One region of the Serratia sp. AR11 genome, then DNA from elsewhere that is predicted to be linked to it. Evidence: predicted binding sites of a transcription regulator. Region 1 holds the regulator's gene; the other holds the start of a gene.

Region 1 (7,900 bases):
GCGATCGCGTCGGCCGGCGCCGTTCAGCTGTGCAATCACCGGCGTTAACGCCAGCAGCAGGCCGTGGCCGAACAGGATAGCCGGTAGCCAGATTGAGGTACCAACGGCAACCGCCGCCATATCTGTGGCGCTGTAGGCACCGGCCATAATGGTATCAACCACGCCCATTGCGGTTTGTGATATTTGCGCGATGATCACCGGGATTGCGAGGGCCAATAAGCTACGCGCTTCAATTAAGTACTTCTGCACGCATACACCTTTTCTATTTATTTATGATGGAGGGAAGGGTCGTCGTGAAAGGACAACAATTAAAAATAGCGGAATTTTCTCAAAAAGATTGTACCCGCTCGGCGTGGTTAAGCAAATGCTGTGATGAAATAGTTATTAAATGCGCAGCCGCAGATTTTTTGTCGCCTCGGGTTTGGTTTTCCTCGTCAACTGGGGCAAACTGCCCCAAGCGCTTTAAACATTTTTAGAAAGAAGAGGCCCACATGTTCACCGGTATCGTACAAGGCACCGCGCCGCTGGTCGCCATTGATGAAAAATCCAACTTCCGTACTCATGTCATCGAGATGCCCACTGAACTGCTGCCCGGGCTGGAGCTTGGCGCGTCGGTATCTCATAACGGTTGCTGTCTGACCGTCACGGCGGTAGAGGGCAACCGCGTCAGTTTTGATTTGATCAAAGAAACGCTGCGCCTGACCAACCTCGGTGAGCTGGCATTGGGTGACGTGGTCAACATCGAAAGAGCGGCCAAATTTAATGATGAAATTGGCGGTCACCTGATGTCCGGCCATATTATCTGCACGGCAGAGGTGGCCAAGATTTATACCTCTGAGAATAATCGTCAGGTGTGGTTGCGCATGCCGGATGCGGAACTGATGAAATACGTTCTGCACAAAGGTTTCATTGGCATCGATGGTATTAGTCTGACTATCGGTGAGGTAGTCAATAACCGTTTTTGCGTACATCTGATCCCGGAAACCCTGGAGCGCACCACGCTGGGTAAAAAACGCCTGGGTGATAAGGTGAATATTGAGATCGATCCACAAACGCAGGCGGTGGTTGACACTGTCGAGCGGGTGTTGGCGAGCCGTGAAGCGGCAATGGCGGCGGCGAGTGCGCTGGCGCAGAAGATCTGACGAACGACAAACCAGAGAGGAGCAATCGCGTGAAGTTTTATGGGAAAACGTTGATGTTAACGGCGCTGCTGGCGCTGAGTGCTTGTAGCAGCTCGCCTGAGCAGGGCGCGGCCAATACCGCAGTGGATACAGAGAATGATACCTGTGGCGCGGCGCAATATCAGAGCTATGTCGGTAAACCGATGTCAGCGCTGGAAGGCGTGCAGATTGAGTCGCAAGTGCGCGCTATTCCGTATAACTCTGCGGTCACGATGGACTTTAACCTGCGTCGCCTGAACTTCCTCGGTGACAGCGATGATAAGATCATCCGCGTGTATTGCGGCTGATATACCCGCGCTGGTCAATACATAAAAAGAACCCCGGTCAGTGCAAGCTAGCCGGGGTTCTTTTATTGCATGTCGTCGCGATTATCGCGTTACGCGTATACCGCCTTCAACCCCTTTAGGGCTGAATACCACCTGCCATAGTTGAATATCACGTGCGCGAAAGGCGCCGGCGCAGGCGTTCAGGTAATAGCTGAACATGCGTTCGAAACGATCTGAATAACGCTGGGCAAGCAGTGGCCATGCCTGTTTGAAGCGTTCATACCAGGCCATTAGGGTGCGATCATAATCGGCGCCAATATTATGCCAATCTTCCATCACGAAATGCCCCTCACTGGCCTGGGCAATATGCGAGACCGATGGCAGGCAGCCATTCGGGAAGATATATTTGTTGATCCACGGGTCAACATTCATATCTGTCCGATTCGAGCCAATGGTGTGCAGCAGGAACAGACCGTCCGGTTTTAAATTACGTTCCACCACTTTAAAGTAGGTGTGGTAATTTTTCGGACCGACGTGCTCGAACATGCCGACTGAAACAATACGGTCAAACTGCAGGTGTAAATCGCGGTAGTCTTGCAAGCGGATTTCGACATCCAGCCCGGCACAGTGCTCCTGCGCCAGTTTTTGCTGTTCGGCGGAAATGGTCACGCCCACCACCGAAACACCATAATTTTTCGCCGCATAGGCGGAAAGTCCGCCCCAGCCGCAGCCAATATCCAGCAGGTTCATACCCGGCTGCAACTGCAGCTTTTCGCAAATCATCCGCAGCTTGGCTTCTTGCGCTTCTTCCAGCGTAGTGGCTTCTTTCCAGTAGGCGCAGGAATATTGCATATGCGGATCGAGCATCTGCGTAAACAGATCGTTCCCCAGATCGTAATGTTCTTTCCCGACTATCCAGGCGCGTTTCTTCGATTGCAAATTGGTGAGTCGCGCGGCGGCAATACGCAAAGTATCTTTAAGATGGTGGGGGAGTTTCTTTTCCAGACCGGCACGGACCACGTGTTGAAAGAATATATCCAGCCGTTCACATTCCCACCAGCCGTCCATATAACTTTCACCCAGGCCCAGAGAGCCTTCTTGCAGCACGCGTTTAAAAAAATTGGGGTTTTTAACCTGAATATCGAATGGGCGCGAGCCGTTTATTTCAATACCGGCCATGCTGAGCATTTCATGAGCGATACGGTACCATGGGTTGTCCTGGATGCTCACATCTTCTATACACGATGAACTCATAGCTTCTCCATCACCTTCTTCTGACTTATGACCCGCCAAAAAATAGCTTAGACAAATTCTGCGGGTGCATACGTTTACCTACGGTAAAAAGTCCCGTGGCGTCTGATATCCGACTATGAACAGAGGAAAATTTTAAGAAGGTTCCTGCGCAAGAAACGCTGGAAAGACAATCCTTAAAAAAGTGTGACGCCATACGCGTACACAACAGCAATTTGTGATAAAGAAATTATAAAAGTGTTATTTTAAAAGGTCGTTTTGAGTATAGGCTTGCCGAGGCGCTTACTCAACTGTAAATCGCACTCGGCAAAAATATTCTTTAAGTGATTATTAATACATACAATTATGACGCAGAGTTAGCATGTTCCTGTCGCGTCGCCTGCTGTTCATCCATCACTTTTCCCCGTTGCAGCATATAGCCCAATGCGGCTAATACTACCGTAGAAACCATCACCGTCACCGTTGCCAACAGCGGCTGTTCGATAAAGGCCGATACCAGCATGCTGGCGACAAAACACAGCCCCAACTGCAGGGTGTTTTGCAGCGCTGCGGCTTTGCCTGTGCCTTCCGGGAACGGGGTTAACGCATTCGCCACTACGATTGGGTAGCTGGCACCGTTGACCAGCGCCATCACGCAGAACGGGATCAGCAGCGTGGTGAGCGTTGGTTCGGTCAGCGTGGCAACCAGATATAACGCCACCATGCTGATGCCATAAGCTACCAGCAGCCACGGCAGTAAGGTGTTGCCATTAATGCGATTTAACGCGGTGCGGCAGCCATAACCCCCTAACAGGAAGGCCAGGGTCTGCGGCACATAGCTCAGGCCGATATCATTTGGGCTGTACCCCATATCGCCAAGAATAAAGGGTGAACCGGTCAGCCAGGCGAAGAAGCCGGCTGAGCAGGCGGCAAAGATGGTAACGCTGCCGCTGAACACCGGGGATTTAAGCAGTTGCCAGAAGGTCAGGCTGTTTTTCTTTTCTGCGGAAGGCAAGGGTTTAGCGTTTTCTTTCAACAGCAGAGTCGGCAGCAGGAGAATGACGGTAATGCCCAGCAGCACGGCAAAAATGGCACGCCAGCCCATGTGGTTCAACAGCCAGGCACCGACCAACGGCGCCAGCGCTGGTGAAAGTGCCACCAACGGCATAATGGTAGCGAAGACCCGGTTGGCCTTGCCTTCACGGTAGCGGTCAATCACCAGTGCCTGCCAGGTAACGGCGGCGGAACAGACGCCAATGGCCTGGATGAAACGCAGTGACCACAGTTGAACGGCATTTTGTACCCACAGCATGCCAAGGCAACCCAGGGCAAACAGCGCCAGGCCAATCAGCAACACCGGTTTACGGCCGAGGCGGTCGGAAAGTGGCCCCCAGAGCAATTGAGCAAAGGCGAAGCCGGCCAGGAAGATACTCAGGCTGGCGCTGATCGCCCCGGCGGAAATTTGCAGGTCTTGCTGCATTATGCCAAAGGCGGGCAGGTACATGTCGGTGGCCAGGTAACCCAGCATACTCAGGCCGGCAAGATAGAACATAAAACCAAAGGAATTTCGCATGGTATTTCTCATTAATATTTTATTGTCGCAGGTTTTTAGCGCCGGCAAGTGTATCCGGCTGGATCTCTGCTTGTGAAACGGTAATATTTGCGAGGTGCTGTTAAAAAAATTGAAGGCAAGGTTATGTGGTCTGAATATTCTCTCGATGTGGTAGATGCGGTCGCCCGCACCGGCAGCTTCAGCGCAGCGGCGCATGAGCTGCACCGAGTGCCCTCGGCGGTCAGTTATACCGTGCGGCAATTGGAACAATGGCTGGCGGTTCCGCTGTTTGAACGGCGTCATCGTGACGTGGAACTGACCCCGGCCGGCGTGGTGTTTGTGCAGGAGGCACGCAGTGTCATCAAAAAAATGCTCGACACCCGCCGCCAGTGTCAGCAGGTGGCTAACGGTTGGCGTGGCCAACTGAAAATTGCGGTAGACATCATTGTTAAACCCCAGCGCTGCCGCCAACTGGTACTGGACTTCTATCGCCATTTCCCCGACGTAGAACTGATGGTTCAACCTGAGGTGTTTAACGGCGTCTGGGATGCGCTGGTGGACGGGCGTGCTGATATGGCGATTGGGGCGACGCGTGCGGTGCCGGTCGGCGGCGGGTTTGCCTTTCGCGATATGGGCGACATGCGCTGGCTGTGCGTGGTTAGTCCGCAGCATCCGCTGGCGATGATGGATGGCCTGTTGAAAGATGAGCAACTGCGGCCTTTCCCGTCGCTGTGTCTGGAAGATACCTCGCGCAACCTGCCCAAGCGGGTCACCTGGACACTGGACAACCAACGGCGGCTGGTGGTGCCGGACTGGGCCTCGGCGCTGGATTGTCTGTGTGCCGGCCTGTGCGTTGGCATGATGCCGGCGCATCAGGCCTTGCCATTGGTGCAGCGTGGGGAACTGGTAGCGTTGCAGCTGCAGCAGCCGTTTCCGGCCAGCCCCTGTTGTCTGACCTGGCAGCAGAATACGCCATCACCGGCGATGGCCTGGCTGTTGGATTACCTGGGGGACAGTGAAACGCTGAATCAGGAATGGCTAAGCGAAGTGGTGCCGGAAACCACAGCGGCCTCCGGCATTAGCAATTAGCGGCGGTAATCGATGAATGGGCCGTCAGCGACCGAACGACGCTCAATCAGTTTCGGATGCACTTCAATCACCTGCGACTCTTCACGCTTGCTGATAATACGGTCCAGCAACATGGTGAACGCCATTTCACCCAAACGCTCTTTGGGTTGATGAATGGTGGTCAGTGCCGGGGTGAAATAGCGGGCGTTACGCACGTTATCGTAGCCAATCACCGAAATGTCTTGTGGCACCCGCAGCCCAAGTTCGTCGGCGGCGCAGATCGCGCCCATCGCCATGATGTCGCCGCCGCAGAATACCGCGGTCGGGCGATGTTTTTGCGACAGGATCTGGTGCATGGCCTTGTAGCCGGATTCCGGCTCAAAGTCACCCTGAACAATCCACTCGTCACGTACTTCAATATTGGCTTCTTCCATGGCTTTTAAAAAGCCCTGATGGCGGCCGCCACCGGTATTGCGCGACAGTTGGCCTGGAATGGCTCCGATATCGCGGTGACCGCGTTCAATCAGATACCGCCCGGCCAGATAGCCGCCTGCGAAGGCGTTATCAATGATGCTATCGGTAAAATCACCGCGGGCCGCGCCCCAGTCCATCACGACCATTGGGATGTTGCGGTAGTCTTCCAGCATGCCGAGCAATTGGTCTGGATATTCCGAACACATCACCAGCAGGCCATCGACACGCTTTTGCGCCAGCATCGCCAGATAGGCCCGCTGTTTGTCCAGATTGTTGTGCGAGTTACATAAAATCAGCGTATAGCCTTTGCTGTAGCAGCTGTTTTCTACCGCCTCGATCACTTCGGCAAAGTAGGGGGCTTCGCTGGAGGTGGCCAGCAGGCCAATCGATTTGGTGTGATTGACCTTCAGGCTGCGCGCTACGGCGCTGGGTGAGTAATGCAGCTCTTTAATCGCAGCGCCAACGGCCGCTTTTGTCTCTTCGGCGACGAAACGAGTCTTATTGATGACGTGCGAAACGGTGGTGGTGGAAACGCCAGCGCGTTTGGCCACATCTTTAATCGTTGCCATGTAAAGAATGACTCCTGAACTCACATGTTGCAGTATGTAAGTGTGATGTTAATCGTTTGCCTGCGTAGATCCTTCTCCAAAGAAGCGAAAACTGAGTTTTTAGTGTGTTGAAGTCGTCAGCGCTTGATCAGGAGGGGCATTTTGCCGGTACACAGTTGTGAACTGCGAATTTTGTCCCATATTGAGCCAAAGTGGAAGAGGTAATCGGTATAATAAACCGGGAAATGATAACAAGATTTTATTGTTCAACTGTGTGAAAATGGTTTGACGCATTAATTGTGTGCCTTTTACCCTTGGGAAACCCAATCTGAAAAGGAGTTGTAATGGATACCGATCTGAAAATGTCACTGTTCACCACCGTTTGTGCACTGGCCGTGATTATTGCTTTCAGCTTCACCGCTGCTTTGAACTGATCCCCTCAAGTAAAACAGGCGCAGCCCGCTGCGCCTGATTGTTTTTCCCCGCGTTACGCCAGGTTCTTTTCCACAAATGCCCAGTTAACCAGTGCCCAGAAGTTTTCCAGGTAGGCAGGTCGTGCGTTGCGGTAATCGATGTAATAGGCGTGTTCCCAAACGTCGACGGTCAGCAGCGGTTTATCATCACCGGTTAGCGGTGTCGCTGCGTTCGAGGTGTTAACAATCGCCAGCGAACCCTCCGGTTTTTTCACCAACCAGGTCCAGCCTGCGCCAAAGTTTTTCACTGCGGCGTCGCTGAATTGCTGTTTAAATTCGGCGAAAGAACCAAATGCCTGATTAATCGCCACGGCCAGTTTACCTTCAGGCTCACCGCCGCCCTGTGGCGACAGACAGTGCCAATAGAAAGTGTGGTTCCATACCTGGGCCGCATTGTTGAAGATGCCGCCGTCAGAGGCCTTAACGATCTCTTCGAGGGACAACCCTTCAAACTTGCTGCCTTTCAGCAGATTGTTCAGGTTCACCACGTAGGCGTTGTGATGCTTGCCATAATGGTATTCCAGAGTTTCTGCGGAAATGTGCGGTTCGAGGGCGTTTTTTTCATAAGGTAATGCAGGAAGTTCGAACGACATTGCTTTCTCCTTGTACAGTGCCAGTCCACCGTCGTAACAACGGGCATGAGATTGGCCTGTTTTTATTGTGGGTATTTAGCTTAGCAATTTTCGCGATGAATTACAGGGGGAACGGGCAAGGGATTGGCTATGACTACGAGGTTTGGGGAAATGATCAGGGGAGAGCGGCTGACAGCGCCAGCCGCAAGGGTGCTTATCGAATGGTTTTTGGCGTGACTACCCGGCGTGCGCCGATGTAGTGGTTTTGCCAGTAGTCGTTATCGAGCTGGCTGATGCGGATTTCTTCACCGGTACGCGGGGACTGAATGAATTTGCCGTTACCCAAATAAACCCCAACATGGTCGGCCACGCCGCGGTTGTTAATGCGGAAGAACACCAGATCGCCGCTTTCCAGCTCACTCTTCTTGATCGGCGCTGCGTCACGCAGGTGATACATCTCGTTGGCGGTACGCGGCATTTTAATTTTAACGATGTCTTTATAGGCGTAATAAATCAGACCGCTACAGTCAAAGCCG
Region 2 (7,900 bases), 1.3 Mb from region 1:
CAGATCGATATCAAAACCGACCAACTCGCCCTTGGCATTTTTGGATTCAAAGGGTGCATAGGTCGGATCGGTGCCGATCTTCAGCGTTGATGGTACTGCGGCAAATGCGCTGCTTGCCGCGCTTAAAGCCAAGACTAAAGGAAGAACCTTAACCAGCTTTTTCATAAATCACCCTCAAATTGATTTTTTGATGCCACTGCGGGCATTACTTTTCCACCAAATCAATTTGCAGTAATCGTGCCACATTTGTTGCTGTAGGCGGAGGGAACGGCTCCGGCCTTCACAAAACTGTTTCCTGGGACGATAACCGCAAAATTAAATCGGCCAGTGTTGGCCGCGCCACGGGCAATGGATAAATACCAGAGCCTTGAAACAGTGAGCGTGATGAAGTGGGATCATTATGGTGCATGCGCCGCCCTAATTCAGTGCGGTGTTGCACAAATGTGCTAAATTGGGGAGAAATTTGTTAATTGGCACCTTGCCAGCGGGCAAATAAATCTTGCGGTAATTCAATGTCAAACTGATCGACCACCCGGTTTACCGTTTGATCGATGATGTCTTCTACGCTGGCAGGACGATGATAAAACGCCGGTACCGGCGGCATGATCACCGCGCCCATTTCCGCCGCCTGGGTCATCAGACGCAGATGGCCGATATGCAACGGGGTTTCGCGCACGCACAGCACCAGCCGGCGGCGTTCTTTCAGCACCACGTCGGCGGCACGCGTCAGCAGGCCGTCACTGTAGCTATTGGCAATACCGGATAAGGTTTTGATTGAACAGGGCAAAATCACCATACCGGCCGTTTTGAACGAGCCGGAAGAAATGCTGGCACCAATATCGCGCGAGTCATGCACCACATCGGCCAGCGCCTGCACTTCACGCAGGCTGAGATCGGTTTCCAACGACAGCGTCTGTCGCGCCGCATTACTCATCACCAAATGGGTTTCCACCTCTGCGACGTCACGCAATACCTGTAGCAGGCGCACGCCGTAGATTGCGCCGCTGGCGCCGGAAATACCGATGATGAGTCGTTTCATAAAGCTGGCCTCTGCCAAGGAAAAATAGGATCAGGCAGACTTTGCCGCAATGGGGCTACATAAGCAAGTCAGGGAGGAATAATGCACCGCAGCGAACACCGCGGTGCACTGTTTTGGTCAAGAATGAAACTTAACCTTCGTTGTGCATTTCCAGATTTTCGGCTTCGGTCTGACCACGAATTTCTTTGGCGTCGTCATTACGCAGAGATTCCAGATACTCGAGGTAGCTCTGGTCGACGTCTTTGGTGACGTAGATACCGTTGAATACCGAGCATTCGAACTGGGTGATGTCCGGGTTCTCTTCGCGTACCGCTTCAATCAGATCGTCCAGGTCCTGGAAGATCAGACCATCGGCACCGATGATCTGGCGGATTTCATCCACTTCACGGCCGTGGGCGATCAGTTCGTTGGCACTCGGCATGTCGATGCCGTAGACGTTAGGGAAGCGAATTTCCGGCGCAGCGGAAGCCAGGTAAACTCGTTTCGCCCCGGCGTCACGCGCCATCTCTACGATCTGCTCTGAAGTGGTGCCGCGCACGATGGAATCATCCACCAACAGCACATTCTTGTCGCGGAACTCGGCACGGTTGGCGTTCAGCTTACGACGTACCGACTTACGGCGCGCCTGTTGGCCCGGCATAATAAAGGTACGGCCAACATAGCGGTTCTTCACAAAGCCCTGACGGTACGGCTTATCCAGGATGCGCGCGATTTCCAACGCGATATCACAGGACGTTTCCGGGATTGGGATCACCACGTCGATGTCCAAATCTTCCCACTCGCGGGCAATCTTCTCACCCAACTTCTGCCCCATACGCACGCGGGCGCTGTAGACCGAAATCTTGTCCATAAAGGAGTCTGGGCGAGCGAAGTAGACGTATTCGAACAGGCACGGGTTGGTTTTCGGGTTCTCTGCACACTGGCGAGTGAACAGTTGGCCCTTCTCGGTGATATACACCGCTTCGCCCGGCGCTACGTCGCGCAGGAATTCGAAGCCCAGCGTGTCCAGTGCGACGCTCTCGGAAGCCACCATATATTCATTGCGGCCATCTTCAAGCTGACGCTTGCCGATCACCAGCGGGCGGATACCGTTAGGGTCACGGAATGCCAGCAGACCGTGACCGATGATCATCGCTACGCAGGCGTAAGCGCCACGCAGTTGCTGATGCATGGCGGCAACGGCGGTGAAAATGTTGTCGGATTCCAGCGGATAATGTTGGAAACGATCCAGCTCACTGGCCAGTACGTTCAGCAGGATCTCGGAATCGGAGGTGGTGTTGATATGGCGGCGGCCGCTTTCAAACAGCTTTTGGCGCAGCTCATGGGCGTTGGTCAGGTTGCCGTTGTGTGCCAGCGTCAAGCCGAACGGCGAGTTTACATAAAAGGGTTGAGCCTCTGAGGCACTGGAGCTGCCAGCCGTTGGGTAGCGCACATGGCCAATACCCATGTTGCCCTGCAAGCGCTGCATATGGCGTGCCTCAAACACATCCTTCACCAGACCGTTTGCCTTACGCAGACGGAACCCATTGTGGGCATCTATGGTGACGATGCCTGCGGCATCCTGGCCACGGTGCTGAAGCACCATCAACGCATCATAAATCGACTGGTTTACCGGCATAAAACCGGCGATACCGACAATACCGCACATGTTGTCTTTTCCTCATCAGCGCTACCGCCCCGGTAAATGGGTCGGCAAGAAACTCGACGTGCTCTGCAGGTAGTCAAAGAACCACCTGATGATATAACTGAACTGGGGGATCAGCTGCGACTGTTTCCAGTCGGTACTTTGTGAGAAGCCGGTAAAGGTATCCAGGAAAAACAGTATCGCCGAAACGATCAACACGCCGCGCAGTGCGCCAAAACAGACGCCCAGCACCCGGTCGGTGCCTGATAACCCGGTTTTCTCTACCAGTGAGCTAATCACATAGTTAACAATAGCGCCTACGATCAGGGTCGCGATAAACAAGATGGCAATCGCGATGCCGTTTCGCACCAGTTCATCTTCAAAACGAGTGAAGTAGACCGCAAGGTAAGAGTAGAAATGGCTGGCAACAAAAAACGCACATCCCCATGTCACAAGTGACAATGCTTCGCGAACAAACCCTCGGATCAGGCTCACCAGAGCCGAAAATCCAATCACCGCTATAATGACGTAATCAATCCAGACCATGAACTATTCCAATGATGAATCGCCCCTGCATCCATTTCGCGGCGAATTCTAACAGAAAACGTAAACGTTTGCGTAGGGGTTTTCCTGCCCCGCTACAAATAAAAAGCGGCGATAAAAAAATTCCCAATCGCCGCGCCTACATAGGCCATTTCAGCTACGAAAGGCACATTATTTTTAATGATTATATCGGCATGACTCGATTATGGGGCACAGCATGCTGCACCCCATAAACTTAACGTACGCCGTATGGCTTCACCTGACCGCTCAAACCACTGATCGAGTTCAACGCGGACAGAGAAGACTGCAGCTTCTGTTTTGAGGCATCCGGGCCGACGTAGATCCGAGTGATCTGGCCCTGTACCGGCGTTGATGGCACGGTAAAGGCACGGTAACCGGACAGCCTGAGCGATGCCACCACCTCGTTCACCTTGGCGGCGTTCTTCAGCGCACCGAGCTGCACCACATAAGCCTGCCCTGCCGGCGCTTTCTCTTCCGCCGGTTTCTGCACGGGTGCAGGCTCAGGCTTGGGTACTGGCGTTGGCTCAGGTTTCACCACCGGCTTCGTCTCCACCGGTTTCGGTTGCGGTACCGGTTTTGGTTTCACTTCCACCGGTTTGGTTTCTACCGGTTTAGGCTTCACCTGCGGCTGCGGCGTCGGTTGTGGACGGGATTCGACCGGCGGGGTCACCAGCGTCGGCTGCTGCGTCGGTTGGCGAACTGCCTGCTGCGCTGCTGCCTCATTGGCCGCCTGCTGCTCAACCAGAGCGCCCGCGCCTTCCGGCGGCTGTGCCGGTAGCGGTTGGCTTACCGGTGGCACCACGTCGTTTTCTTCCACATCACCGGCCTTCGGCACCAATGGAATGGCGGCGAATTCGTCTTCATAATGTTTCTTTTTACCGTCCAGCAGCCCTGGCAGGATAATCACTCCCAGCGCGACCAAAATCACGGTACCGACCAATCGGTTTTGAAATTTACTTGCCACTCACACTCCCCGCTCGTCTAACGCCGCCATAACCTGTGCAACGGTGTGGAACGATCCACAGACGATCACAATATCCTGAATATCTGCGTCCTGCATAGCCTGACGCCAGGCAGTTTCGACATCGGCAAACTGCCGCGGTTCCGTCAAATATTGCGCCAACAGTTCGACGCTGGCCCCGCGCGGCCCGTCCAGCGGCGCGCAATACCACTCATCGACCTGCTCACTCAAACAGGCCAGGGTGCCGGCGATGTCTTTATCCGACAACATCCCCACCACCGCTCGCACCTTGCCGCCATTACGCGGTAAGCTCGCCAGACGCCCGGCCAGGTAACCTGCCGCGTGGGGATTATGCGCCACGTCGAGGATCAGCATCGGATCGCGTCGCACAATCTGGAAACGTCCAGGCAATGTCGCCTGCTGCAAGCCGGTAAAGATTGCCCGCTCATCAATTTCCAACGCAGAAAAATGCAGTGCAGCCAGTGCCGTCGCCGCATTGGCTAACGGCACGTTGGGCATCGGCAAATCGGTCAGCAAGGTACCGCCGCCTTGCCACTGCCAGCGTTCGCCCTGTTCGCTGAAGCTCCAGGCATCGCCGCGGCGATACAGTTGGGCACCCAGCGTTTCCGCCACCTGCCCAATGGTGGCCGGCATATCCGGTTCCCCCACCACCGCCGGTTTGCCGCTGCGGAAGATCCCAGCCTTTTCACGACCAATGCTTTCGCGATCGTTGCCCAGCCAGTCGGTATGATCCAGCGCAATGCTGGTCACCACTGCCACGCTCGGATCGACGATGTTGGTCGCATCCAGGCGGCCACCCAGCCCGACTTCCAGGATCACCACGTCAAGCTTAGCCTGTTTGAACAGTTGCAGCGCCGACAGGGTGCCAAATTCGAAGTAGGTCAGTGAAGTTTCACCCCGGCCCGCTTCAATGGCGGCGAACGAGCGGCAGTGTTCGGCCTCACTCAGTTCATCGCCCTGAATGCGCACCCGCTCGGTATAACGCACCAGGTGCGGCGAGCTGTAGACGCCAACCCGCAAACCGGCCGCCATCAGGATGGTTTCCAGGGTGCGACAGGTGGTGCCTTTGCCATTGGTACCGGCTACGGTAAATACCGTCGGTGCAGGAGTGAGTAAATCAAGATGCGCCGCAACGCGCTGTACGCGTTCCAGGCCGAGTTCGATCGCCTGGCTGTGCAGACGTTCCAGATAGAAAAGCCACGAGCTCAATGGCGACGTGGCTTGGGGAATTTGGTGGTTTTGCATGAGTCCCGTCACTGAACTTGGGTTCATTAATCCATCAGGGCACCACCCTCACCGCGGTAAAGGCGATGCTCTCCGTTATCAACCGTCATTTAGCCACAAAATGGCGGCTGAACCCCGCGCCGATGGCTACCGGCGCGGGGAACCTATTGATCTCAGGCGTCGGCCTGATTTTCCTGCTCGGACACCGGCGCGGCTTCATCGAAATGCGGCTGCGGCTGGTTGGTCAGCTTGGAAAGGATACTCGCCAGGGTCTGACGCATTTCCGGACGGCGTACGATCATGTCGATCGCGCCTTTTTCAATCAGGAACTCACTGCGCTGGAAGCCCGGCGGCAGTTTTTCACGCACCGTCTGTTCGATAACGCGTGGGCCGGCAAAGCCGATCAGCGCTTTCGGCTCGGCGATATTGATATCACCCAGCATCGCCAGACTGGCGGAAACGCCACCCATGGTCGGATCGGTCAGTACCGAAATGTACGGCAGACCACGCTCCTGCAGTTTCGCCAGTGCGGCACTGGTTTTCGCCATCTGCATCAACGACATCAGCGCTTCCTGCATACGGGCACCGCCACTGGCTGAGAAACACACCAGCGGACAGTTGTCTTCCAGCGCCTGCTCAACCGCACGCACGAAACGCGCACCGACCACGGACGACATGGAACCGCCGATAAAGGCGAATTCGAACGAAGCAGCGACAATCGGCATGCCGTACAGCGTGCCTTTCATTACTACCAGCGCGTCTTTTTCACCGGTCGCTTTCTGTGCGGCAACCAGGCGGTCTTTATACTTTTTGGAATCCTTGAACTTCAGAACGTCTTTCGGCTCCAGTTCGCTGCCCAGCTCCACTTCACTGCCTTCATCCAGCAGAGTATGCAGACGCATACGCGCAGTCATGCGCATGTGGTGGTCGCATTTTGGGCATACTTCCAGATTACGCTCCAGCTCGGCGCGGTAGAGAACCTGGCCGCAGCTATCGCATTTAGTCCAGACCCCTTCAGGAATACTTGCCTTGCGGGTTTGGGTGATGTTGCTCTTGTTAAGAATTCGTTCAATCCAGCTCATCGATGACCTTTCTGTTTGAACCTGGCAAATGCCAGTCCGCTGTTCATGCTTTAACAATCCCCCCGAAAACACCCCTAATGAAAAATGCCTGAGCAAAACGCGGCTAGCGCGCGCGAGGCACTGGTTTCAAGGTTGTTAACAGGAACAGACCATAAATGTCGCTCATTAAACCATATCGGCCCGACACTGTGGATAAAAAACTGGTCGAACCGACAGGTTAAGCGATGTTTTTACTGTTTTTGCTGGCGGGCAGCCGCGCGTTTATGGCGCCAAATTTCAATGATGCCCGGCAGAATTGAAACAATGATGATAGCCACGATCAACAGTTTCAGGTTTTCCTGCACGATCGGCAGATCGCCGAAGAGGTAGCCAGCATAAGTGAAGAGCAGCACCCAAACCAGTGCACCAATCACGTTGTAGGCTGCAAAATGGCGATAGGACATATGCCCCATACCGGCGACGAACGGCGCAAAAGTACGCACGATCGGCACAAATCGCGCCAGAATAATCGTTTTCCCGCCGTGTTTTTCATAAAACTGGTGGGTTTTATCCAGGTAGCTACGGCGGAAAATTTTCGAATTCGGGTTACTGAACAGCTTTTCCCCGAACAGCCGCCCAATGGTGTAGTTCACCGCGTCGCCCAGTATCGCCGCGCCTATCATCAACGCAACCATGGTATGTACATTCAGATCGTTGGTCGGCAATGCCGCCAGCGCACCGGCAACAAACAGCAGAGAATCACCCGGCAGGAACGGCGTCACCACCAACCCGGTTTCGCAAAACAGGATCAGGAACAAAATGGCGTACACCCACATACCGTATTGCGCCACCAGCTCGGCCAGATGCACGTCAATATGCAAAATAAAATCAATTACAAACTTGATGATGTCCATAGGTTCTCTCTTTTACCGGGTGTCTCACCCACCCGGCAGCTACACAAGGGAGTAACGCGTCGGGCGCGCCAGTATTTAGTCGTCGGGTAAAAACAGCGGCCCCATTGCCGGCCGGGGTATGGCAAAGTGCTCAGGGTAATCAACGCTAACCAGGTATAACCCGTCGGCCCGCGCCGTCGCCGCAGCCAGATTACGATCCTTCAGCGCCAGTAATTCGGCCATCCAGTTCTCATCCTGATTGCCGCAGCCAATTTCCATCAGGCTACCGACAATGTTGCGAACCATATGATGCACAAAGGCATTCGCCTTGATATCTACCACAATATATTCGCCATAGCGCGTAACCTTAACGTGTTTTACGTTACGCCACGGCGTGCGTGACTGACATTGCACGGCGCGGAACGAAGTAAAGTCGTTCTCGCCCAGCAGCGCCTGCGCCGCCCTTTCCATCCGTTCGGCATCCAGCGGGTGATAAAAGTGGGTCATTCCCTT

The links. The regulator PurR, encoded in region 1, represses purine synthesis genes. The targets are predictions, from matches to a motif close to CANGCAAACGTTTGCNTG.
Region 2: a site for PurR is predicted at 3,267-3,284, ahead of cvpA (colicin V production protein). Genes of this name have one in related genera too.

The regions. Positions count from the first base shown of each region.
Region 1 is NZ_CM150739.1:2,484,970-2,492,869, forward strand. It holds gene ACSOSI_RS11855 (MATE family efflux transporter) at 1-249, opposite strand, end outside; gene ACSOSI_RS11860 (riboflavin synthase) at 492-1,142, shown strand; gene ACSOSI_RS11865 (I78 family peptidase inhibitor) at 1,172-1,468, shown strand; gene cfa (cyclopropane fatty acyl phospholipid synthase) at 1,550-2,701, opposite strand; gene punC (purine nucleoside transporter PunC) at 3,042-4,250, opposite strand; gene punR (DNA-binding transcriptional activator PunR) at 4,374-5,318, shown strand; gene purR (HTH-type transcriptional repressor PurR) at 5,315-6,340, opposite strand; gene cydH (cytochrome bd-I oxidase subunit CydH) at 6,664-6,753, shown strand; gene sodB (superoxide dismutase [Fe]) at 6,807-7,385, opposite strand; gene ACSOSI_RS11900 (C40 family peptidase) at 7,579-7,900, opposite strand, start outside.
Region 2 is NZ_CM150739.1:3,795,294-3,803,193, forward strand. It holds gene hisJ (histidine ABC transporter substrate-binding protein HisJ) at 1-165, opposite strand, end outside; gene ACSOSI_RS17840 (UbiX family flavin prenyltransferase) at 467-1,039, opposite strand; gene purF (amidophosphoribosyltransferase) at 1,170-2,687, opposite strand; gene cvpA (colicin V production protein) at 2,709-3,209, opposite strand; gene dedD (cell division protein DedD) at 3,442-4,191, opposite strand; gene folC (bifunctional tetrahydrofolate synthase/dihydrofolate synthase) at 4,192-5,454, opposite strand; gene accD (acetyl-CoA carboxylase, carboxyltransferase subunit beta) at 5,607-6,515, opposite strand; gene ACSOSI_RS17870 (DedA family protein) at 6,746-7,408, opposite strand; gene truA (tRNA pseudouridine(38-40) synthase TruA) at 7,484-7,900, opposite strand, start outside.